2 regions of the Arthrobacter pigmenti genome follow, and region 2 is predicted to be linked to the other one. Evidence: riboswitches for the same ligand, from Rfam matches in the RefSeq annotation. Region 2 holds a riboswitch; the other holds the start of a gene.
The links. Region 2 has a riboswitch for cyclic di-AMP ahead of BJ994_RS01980 (NlpC/P60 family protein). Riboswitches for the same ligand answer to the same signal wherever they lie in the genome.
Positions count from the first base shown of each region.

Region 1: it holds a riboswitch for cyclic di-AMP, as region 2 does, so the genes downstream of both, BJ994_RS08260 (LysM peptidoglycan-binding domain-containing protein) here and BJ994_RS01980 (NlpC/P60 family protein) in region 2, are expected to answer to the same signal.

Region 1 is NZ_JAATJL010000001.1:1,798,579-1,802,699, forward strand. It holds gene BJ994_RS08255 (NAD-dependent epimerase/dehydratase family protein) at 1-927, shown strand, start outside; gene BJ994_RS08260 (LysM peptidoglycan-binding domain-containing protein) at 990-1,940, opposite strand; cyclic di-AMP (ydaO/yuaA leader) riboswitch at 1,944-2,105, opposite strand; gene BJ994_RS08265 (YtxH domain-containing protein) at 2,266-2,559, opposite strand; gene mutM (bifunctional DNA-formamidopyrimidine glycosylase/DNA-(apurinic or apyrimidinic site) lyase) at 2,635-3,660, opposite strand; gene rnc (ribonuclease III) at 3,690-4,121, opposite strand, start outside.
Region 2 is NZ_JAATJL010000001.1:404,539-408,659, reverse strand. It holds gene mobA (molybdenum cofactor guanylyltransferase) at 1-430, opposite strand, end outside; gene BJ994_RS01990 (HNH endonuclease) at 427-927, opposite strand; gene BJ994_RS01985 (NlpC/P60 family protein) at 1,104-1,913, opposite strand; gene BJ994_RS01980 (NlpC/P60 family protein) at 1,941-2,717, opposite strand; cyclic di-AMP (ydaO/yuaA leader) riboswitch at 2,723-2,881, opposite strand; gene BJ994_RS01975 (M23 family metallopeptidase) at 3,038-4,121, opposite strand, start outside.

The DNA.
Region 1 (4,121 bases), 1.4 Mb from region 2:
GCCCGCCTGCTGCGCAGCCGTGGTGAGTCGGTGCGTACCTTTCAGCGCCGTGCATCGGGAATTACCGGCGTGGAGGACGTGGCCGGTTCGCTGGGTGACCCGCAGGCGGTGAAGCGTGCCGTTGAGGGCGTGGACTCCGTGATCCATTGTGCGGCGAAGGTGTCCTTCAGTGGCGACCCTGCCGAGTTTGAACGCGTGAACGTCGCCGGGACCCATGACCTGCTTGAAGCGGCGCACTTCGCGGGTGCTGGGCGGTTTGTGTATGTGTCTTCACCGTCGGTGGCGCATCTGGGCCATTCGATCATCGGAGCCGGTGCAGAACCCGCTGACCCGACGCGCGCCCGCGGGGATTACGCCCGTACCAAGGCGAAGGCCGAGCAACTGGTCCTGGCGAACGACGACGACGCCATGCCGGTCACGGCCATTCGCCCCCATATCGTCTGGGGACCGGGCGACACGCAGCTAGTCGAACGCGTGCTGTCCCGGGCGCGGGCCGGCAGGTTGCCGCTGCTGGGAGGCGGGACCGCTCTCGTGGACACCACGTATGTGGACAACGCAGCGTCCGCGATCGTCGCTGCCCACGATCACATCGAACGGGTTCACGGGAGACCGCTTGTGGTGACCAACGGCGAACCCCGGCCGATTGGTGAGCTGCTGGCCCGGATCTGCGCAGCAGGTGGTGCGCCCGCGCCGCGGATGTCCGTTCCGGCGTGGCTTGGACGTGCGGCGGGCACCGCCGTCGAAACCCTGTGGCGTGGTTCGAACGCGGATGGCGAACCGCCTATGACCCGGTTCCTCGCCGAACAGCTTTCGACCGCACACTGGTTCGACCAGCGGCAGACCAGGGAGCTGCTGGATTGGACGCCGGCGGTTTCACTGGACGAGGGATTCGCCCGGCTCGCCGCCCACTATGGCGGGCGGGCGTAGGCACCGTCCAGGAACGCAAAAGGAGGACCGGCGAACCGGTCCTCCCTGTGCTGATGCTGACGTTAGCCGTTGACCCGGATGAACACCGGACCCGAACCAAGCTGAGCCGGCGCAACTACGGTCTGGTTGCCGTTGAAGCCACCGTGGACGGCCTGGCCGTTACCGATGTACACGGCGATGTGGGCTGCACCCATGCCACCATCGGCGTAGTAGATCAGGTCGCCCGGCATCGCCTGGCTGGCGCTCACCGTGCTGCCGAGGGACAGGTAGCCGGCGGGCCAGTCATGGAAGTTGATACCGGCCGCCGCGAGGGCGTTCGATACCAGCCGGGTGCAGTCCTGGATCGCTCCAAGCTGACCCTGCGCTGCTGCAGCGATGGTTCCAGCAACCGAAGAGGAAGCAGGAGCGGCCGAGTAGGAGGCAACCTCGATGTTGGAGGACGCCGTTGTTATGCCCATGGTGCTGGTCTCAGCCGGAGCCGGAGCAACGGGAGCCGGAGCAACAGGAGCCGGTGCAACCTGCACCTGCGGGGCGGGTGAGGCCGGAGCAGGCGCCGCAGCGGCGCTGCCCGACAGGCTGATGACCTGACCCGGGTAGATGATCGAGTTCCAGCCGAGCCCGTTGGCCGCGAAGATGGCATCCAGGCTCACGCCGTAGTTCGCTGCGATGGCACCAAGGGTGTCACCGGAACGCACGGTGTGGGTCGGAGCATTCGTGACCGGAGCCGGAGCCGGCGCCGATACGGTCTGCGCGGTGACCGGCGCGGCAGGGGCAGCGGCCGGGGCGGAGACCTGGACGGCGGCGTCAGCGGACTGAACTGCACCTGAGGTCGAGCTGTAGGTGGTTCCGGCGCTGGCCGGTAGCGCTGCGCCGAACATGATGCCCGATGCTGCTACGACAACAGCCGCAGGACGTCCGACGGTGCCGGCGTGCGTGCTGACTGCCTTCGAGACGATCTGCATCGTGCTGGGCGGGGTGGCGCGGTGACGCGCAATATGGCGGTTTTTGGACAACGAAGGGCCTCTCCCAGTGCCTGCGGAGTTAGCTGTCGGATTCGGATGGGAGCCACCCGGACGCGTACTGCGAACTTATGCGCGTCTTAACCCCTAGGACTTCGGAAAAACGAAGCCCGCTATCTGGTTCCCCCGCTCCTGCCGGATGTGTAGCGAACGGACCTTCCGACGGCGACAGGATTAGGCAATCCGCCAGAAGGAAGCCGGGCTTTAGAAACCCGGCGTGGCCTTAACGTTACATACGATTCGTTGAATTGTCACGTTTCGATCACAAACCCACGCCATGGCGGGCTTTTACGGAGAACTACTGATATATGCCCATCGACTAGATTTTGTACTGGTCGGTAGCGTCCTTGGGCTTCTCATCGTCGCCCGAACGGTTACCCGAGCGATGCACTGCGTCCTGCGCCTTCTTCACCGCCTGCTCAGCCTGCGCCTGCACTTCCGGCGCCTTGGCCTTCACTGCCTCGGTTGCCTCTGTGACAGTTTCCTGGACCTTCGGGTTGTTCCAGAGTTCCTGCGCCTTCACCTTGATCTGCTCATAGCTCGCACGGCCGGCACGCGCGCCCAGCACATAGCCTGCGGCCATTCCTGCTGCAAAAACCAGTTTGTTCTTCATGGCGATACTCCTGACCTGTCGGGTTCCTCAGATGTCGAATCTAGTCAGCGTACTTAGTTTTGTCACGTCGAGGCGTCACCAACGGCCGTTACGCGGCCTCGGCTGGCAGCGCGGACACGTGTAGGAGGAGCGGTTCATGAAGGTGTCCCTCCGCACACGGGAGTCCAAACCCGCTTCCGCACATCGAAGACACGGCAGGTGTTCCCGTCCATAGGCGTTGAGCGATCGCTCGAAGTACCCCGAGGCACCGTTGACGTTCACGTACAGCGAGTCGAAGCTCGTTCCACCGGCCTCGAGTGCGCGTTCCATGACGTCGCGGCAGGCGGTGAGGAGCCGGGTAACCTCCGGACGCCGCACGGTATCGGTTGCACGCGCGAAATGGAGCCTGGCCGCCCATAGAGCTTCGTCGGCATAGATGTTCCCGATGCCCGATATGAGGGACTGGTCGAGGAGCGCCCGCTTAAGGCCCGTCCGGCGCGCGCGCAGCCTGGAGAAGAATTCCTCAAAGGAGAACGCCGGATCAAGCGGATCCCGCGCAATGTGAGAGGCTTCCACGGGCACGAGCGCCTCAGGATCCTCCCCCAGCCCACCCGGCATGCCGTCAGCGGTGGCCACCATACCGGTCACGAAGAGCCCGCCGAAGATGCGCTGGTCAACGAACCGCAGTTCCGCCGGCAAATGGTCACCGTCCTGGGACAGCCGCAGCCGCACCTTCAGGTGTTTCTCGTCCGGCTGGTCCTCATCCTCAACCAGCAGCTGTCCGCTCATCCCCAGGTGCGCCATCAACGCCACCCGTGGTGCGGTGTGGACTATCCCGCCGGCCTCGGATTCCAGCCGTGCGGCAGGTAAGTACGACGACGGCGCAAGCCGGCTGGCGCCGTCGTCGTGCTTTGTGTCCGCCAGGGGCATCCAGAGGAACTTGCCACGGCGCACCGTATCAGTGACGGTTGCTCCCACGAGGTTCCCGCGGAAGTCCTCGGCCCCGAGGGCATGGCGTCGGATGGATCGGGGGTCAAGGATCTCGACCGCTTCGATGGTGCGGCCGCGTACCCACCGCGCAAGCCCGCGGCGCACCACCTCTACTTCGGGTAGTTCAGGCATGTTCGGGCGCGTCCGGTTCTCAGGGAGCGTTAACGGGAGTCAGCCGGCTGATCGGCGAGCACCGGCTGCGGGATTGTCTTGCTGCCATCTGCCTCGCGCAGCAGTTTCCAGGAGGCAGCGGCCGCTTCCTGCTCGGCTTCCTTCTTGGACCGTCCACCACCGGAACCGTAGGTGGTCCCGCCGATCACCAGGACAGCCTCGAAACGGCGGTCATGGTCCGGGCCAAACCCGGTCACCCGGTAATCAATGACACCCATCCGCTCCGCAGCGGCGATTTCCTGGATGCTGGTCTTCCAGTCCGTTCCGGCGCCGAGGGCGGCTGCGTCCTCAAGGACCGGTCCGATAATACGCATCACAAGGCAGCGTGCGGTCTCCATACCGTTGCTCACATACGTGGCTCCGATAATGGCTTCCATGGTGTCCGCAAGGATGGAGGACTTGTCCCAGCCGTTGGTGAGCTT
Region 2 (4,121 bases):
CCGCCAGCGGCTGGTCGCGGCCGCCGTCGCGCGCCAGGACCGAGGCACCGGCTTCCCGCGCACCTGTCAGGAGTGCCGGCAATGTCTCGCCGATACGCGGCATGTCGCAGGCGAGCACCAGCAGCCACGGTGCGTGGCTGGACCGCAAGTGTCCGACGGCGGCCGCCACCGCCGCCGCCGGACCTCCGAACGGCGGATCTTCCCGGAGTAGCTCCACACCCCCCGGCATTCCCGGCGTGGACTGCCCGACGACGAGGAGACGGCGGGCGGCCGACGCCGCCTCACAGGTGAGGGCGAGGAGATTCCGGTCACCGATCTGTAGGGATGCTTTCGGGACCCCGCCAAGCCGGGAAGACCGTCCACCACTCAGGATGACCGCGTCGAACAAAAGGGTGTGATCGCGCCCAGGCAGCGGGCCCGGAGCACTCACGCAGCGTTATCGGCGGGAAGGAACTCGCTCCACTGTGGCGAGGGCTTCTCCAGCTCGCGGATCTGCCAGCAGGTACCGCGCGGCGGTCGGGGGACCACCCGCAGCGACCAGCCGAGAGACGCGAGAGTCTTGTCCCCCTTGGCGTTGTTGCAGCGGAGGCAGCAGGCAACGAGATTCTCCCAACTGTCCTCACCCCCGCGGGACCGTGGGACCACGTGGTCGATCGTTGAGGCCGCCTTACCGCAGTAGGCGCATAAGTGGTTATCGCGCCGGAGCACGCCGCGGCGGGTCGCAACGAGATTGTGGCGGTACGGAATCTTCACGTAGCGATTGAGAAGGATGACCGAGGGACGCGAGAGTACTTCGGTGGGGCCCACAACGGGGTCATCTCCTTCAGCGACCACACTGGCCTTCCCCGTGAGCACAAGCACCAGCGCCCGGCGGAAGGTCACCACCGCCAGTGGTTCATATCCAGCATTCAGAACGAGAGTGCGCATGCACATTCCTCTTTGCCGTCCATCCCCTGAAACTTGCGGGACGCCCCTGAAGTTACAGCGAAGGTGCTTCGGATTGACACTGCAAGGGTAAGCCGTCGGCGTAAGGATTCGTCAATCGCAACACGCAAAGAGCCCCCTGCCTGGTGGCAGAGGGCCTTTGGTGTAAAGCTTTTGGACTAGCCTCCGACGCGGATGAATACCGGTCCGGAACCGAGGTTCGCGGGAGCAACAACTGTCTGGTTTCCATTGAAACCGCCGTGTACAGCCTGTCCGCCGCCGATGTACACAGCGATGTGCGCTGCACCCATGCCGCCGTCGGCGTAATAGATGAGGTCCCCGGGGATCGCTTCGGCGGCACTGACAGTGCGTCCGAGCGAAAGGTAGCCTGCAGGCCAACCGTGGAAGTTGATGCCTGCTGCAGCGAGGGCGTTGCTGGCAAGACGGGTGCAGTCCTGGATCACACCGAGCTGGCCCTGGGCTGCTGCTGCGATTGTTGCTGCTACGCCGGAGGAGACCTCGGGAGCAACAGGCGCCGGTGCTTCCGGCAGGACCGCTACGGTTTCGGCAGCAACTTCTACTGCAGCTGCCGGCTCGGAAACGGTAGCCTCAGCCACAACAGCCGGTGCAGCTTCCACGATCTCTTCAGCCTGCAGGGTCACTGCAGGGGTGGCCACCGTGGGTGCGGCAACCGCCTTGACAGCTGCCTTGTTGAACGAAACCTTGGCGTCGGCAGCCGCCTGAACGGGGGCGGTGACGGACTGAATCTCCAGGGTGCTGGTGACTGCGTTGCGCTCGGCGGGCAGTTCTACCGCGTTGGCGGCAACACCGCTGCTGAGAACAAGCCCGGACGCTGCAGCGATGACCGCGGCCTGGCGACCTACTCCGCCGGCATTGTCGCTGACGGCGCGGGCGATGGAGGAAAGGTGGGCCGACCGCTGTACTTCGGCACGGTGGCGCGCAATGGTGGCGCGGGAATTCGGGGTCATGTGTTGAAGCTCCAGGTCGATCTGGTTCTAGCTAACGCGAACGAAGCTGTAGCCGGAGAGGTCGGACAAGTTGTGAAGAGCGGTGTTCATGCCGTTGAAGCCACCGCTAATGACCTGACCGTTGCCGACGTAGATGGCAACGTGGCCGGCTGAAATGACGAGGTCACCGGGCGCGGGCGAGGAGACAACCGAGCCGAATGCGAAGAAGTCACCCGGCGCGATGTCGCCGACGGATTTGCCGATTGAACGCAGTGCGTTCTCAACCATCGCGGTGCAGTCCTGCGACACACCGATCTGGGCGTAAGCCGAACCGACGAGCGCTGCGCCGATTCCACTGGCCGATGGTGCTTCGATGGGCTCAGGAGCCTCAACGGCTGCTTCCTCCACCTCGACCGGTGCTGCCACGGTTGCCTCTACGGCAACAGGCTCAGCGGCCGGGACGGGAGCCGGTGCTTCCTCTACAACATCGGCCTGGACGGCAACAACGGGAGCTACCTCGACGGGAGCAGCGACGGCTTCTACGGCTGCGCGCTCAAAGGTCACTGCCGCATCTGCGGAGGCGCTGACGGGCGCTTCAGTGGAGATGGAGTTCAGAGTCTTGACTGCCTGTGCCGAGCGCTGGGCGTCTGCGGCACCGTGTGCCGGGAGGCCCGCGGTAAGGACGAGGCCGGAAGCTGCGACGATAACCGCTGCCTGGCGTCCTACGGATCCGGCGTTCGAAGATACAGCCTTCGAGATTGCTGCGAGCGAGTTGGTATGAGCCGGAACCGCGCGATGGCGTCCGAGCGCAGAGCTGTTTGACACGTTAAGTTGCCTCTCCCTACGCCTGCGAGGTGAGCTGTCGGATTCGGATGGGAGTCACCCGGCCGTGGATCCTTTCAGACCCTGCGACTTAACCCCTAGGGCTTCTTTCGAAGCCCGCAATTGGTTCCCCCGCCCCTGCCATGCGATTGTTGCGAACGGACCTCGTGCAGTGGCAGAGCTAGGCGATCTGCGCGAGGGTGCCAAACCCCCTGCGATTTGGCACGAGTTAGACGGTACATGAGTTCGGCGGGCATGTCACATTCCGATCACGGAACGGTGTGTCGCCCGTTATAAACGGGGGCGAAACGCGCCCTGGCTTCCTAGAGCCAGCCGAGCGGATCGACGTTTTTCCCGTCGATCATGACTTCAAAGTGCAGATGGCAGCCAGTGGACGCGCCGGTGCTTCCCACGCGCGCGATCGACTGGGCCCGCTGCACTTCCTGCCCCACGGTGACATCAATGGCGGACAGGTGGTTGTACGTGGTCTTGAGTCCGTTGCCGTGTTCGACGACGACGCGGTTGCCGCCGCCATAGGCGTGCCACCCGGCAAAGGTCACGGTTCCGGAAGCAGCGGCCTTCACGGCGGTGCCACACGCTTCGCTCATGTCCTGACCTGTGTGGAGTTCGCCGGCACCGGTGATCGGGCTGATGCGGTTTCCGAAGGGCGAGCTCAGCTGCACGTTATCCAACGGCGCAGAGAGGGAACCCTTGGACTCTGCGGCAACGATATCGCTGCCGGACGCAGACACGATCTCGGCCAGTTTGGCATCAGGATCGAACTTCCCGTGCAGTGCCGCGCGATCAAAGGTCACTTCGGCGCTTGCGGCCGCTTGAACGGGCTTCGCCGCGTCCTGGCTGGTGTGTGCCGCCTGCTGCATCTGGGCAGGTGCGACGGCCGCAGTGGTGGGTAGTGCGACGGTGAGCACCATTCCCGATGCGGCAGCTGCGATGGCTACTTTCTGGCTGAGACCGGTGAAGGAGACATCCCGCCGTGCGGTTGCCGCCTTGCGGCGTCGTTCGCGGCGCTGTGCGTCCCGCGGCTTCATCGGTGTGTCGGGCCCGGTATAGCCGCCGCGGGCGCTTCGGCGAGTGTGCTGCGTGCCCATGCACTCCTGCATGGCAACCCCGGCAATCTCAACTGCCGGCGCCAGGGTAACGGCCGGAGCCGACGGCGTAGTCACAGCCGGAGCCGACGGCACAGTCAGAGCCGGAGCCGCAGGCTTGGAAGCAACACGAGCCGGGTTTGGGGAGATAGCCGAAGCCGGAGCTGGGTCAGGAGCCGGAGCGCTTGTTAAGCCGGCGGCTGCGTGGGCTGCTGCCCGCTCGGCACGTTCACGCCGGTGGGCGTCGCGAGGCCGCGCTTCAGCGAGCGGGGTGCTGGCACGGCGGCGCCCCGAAGCAGTA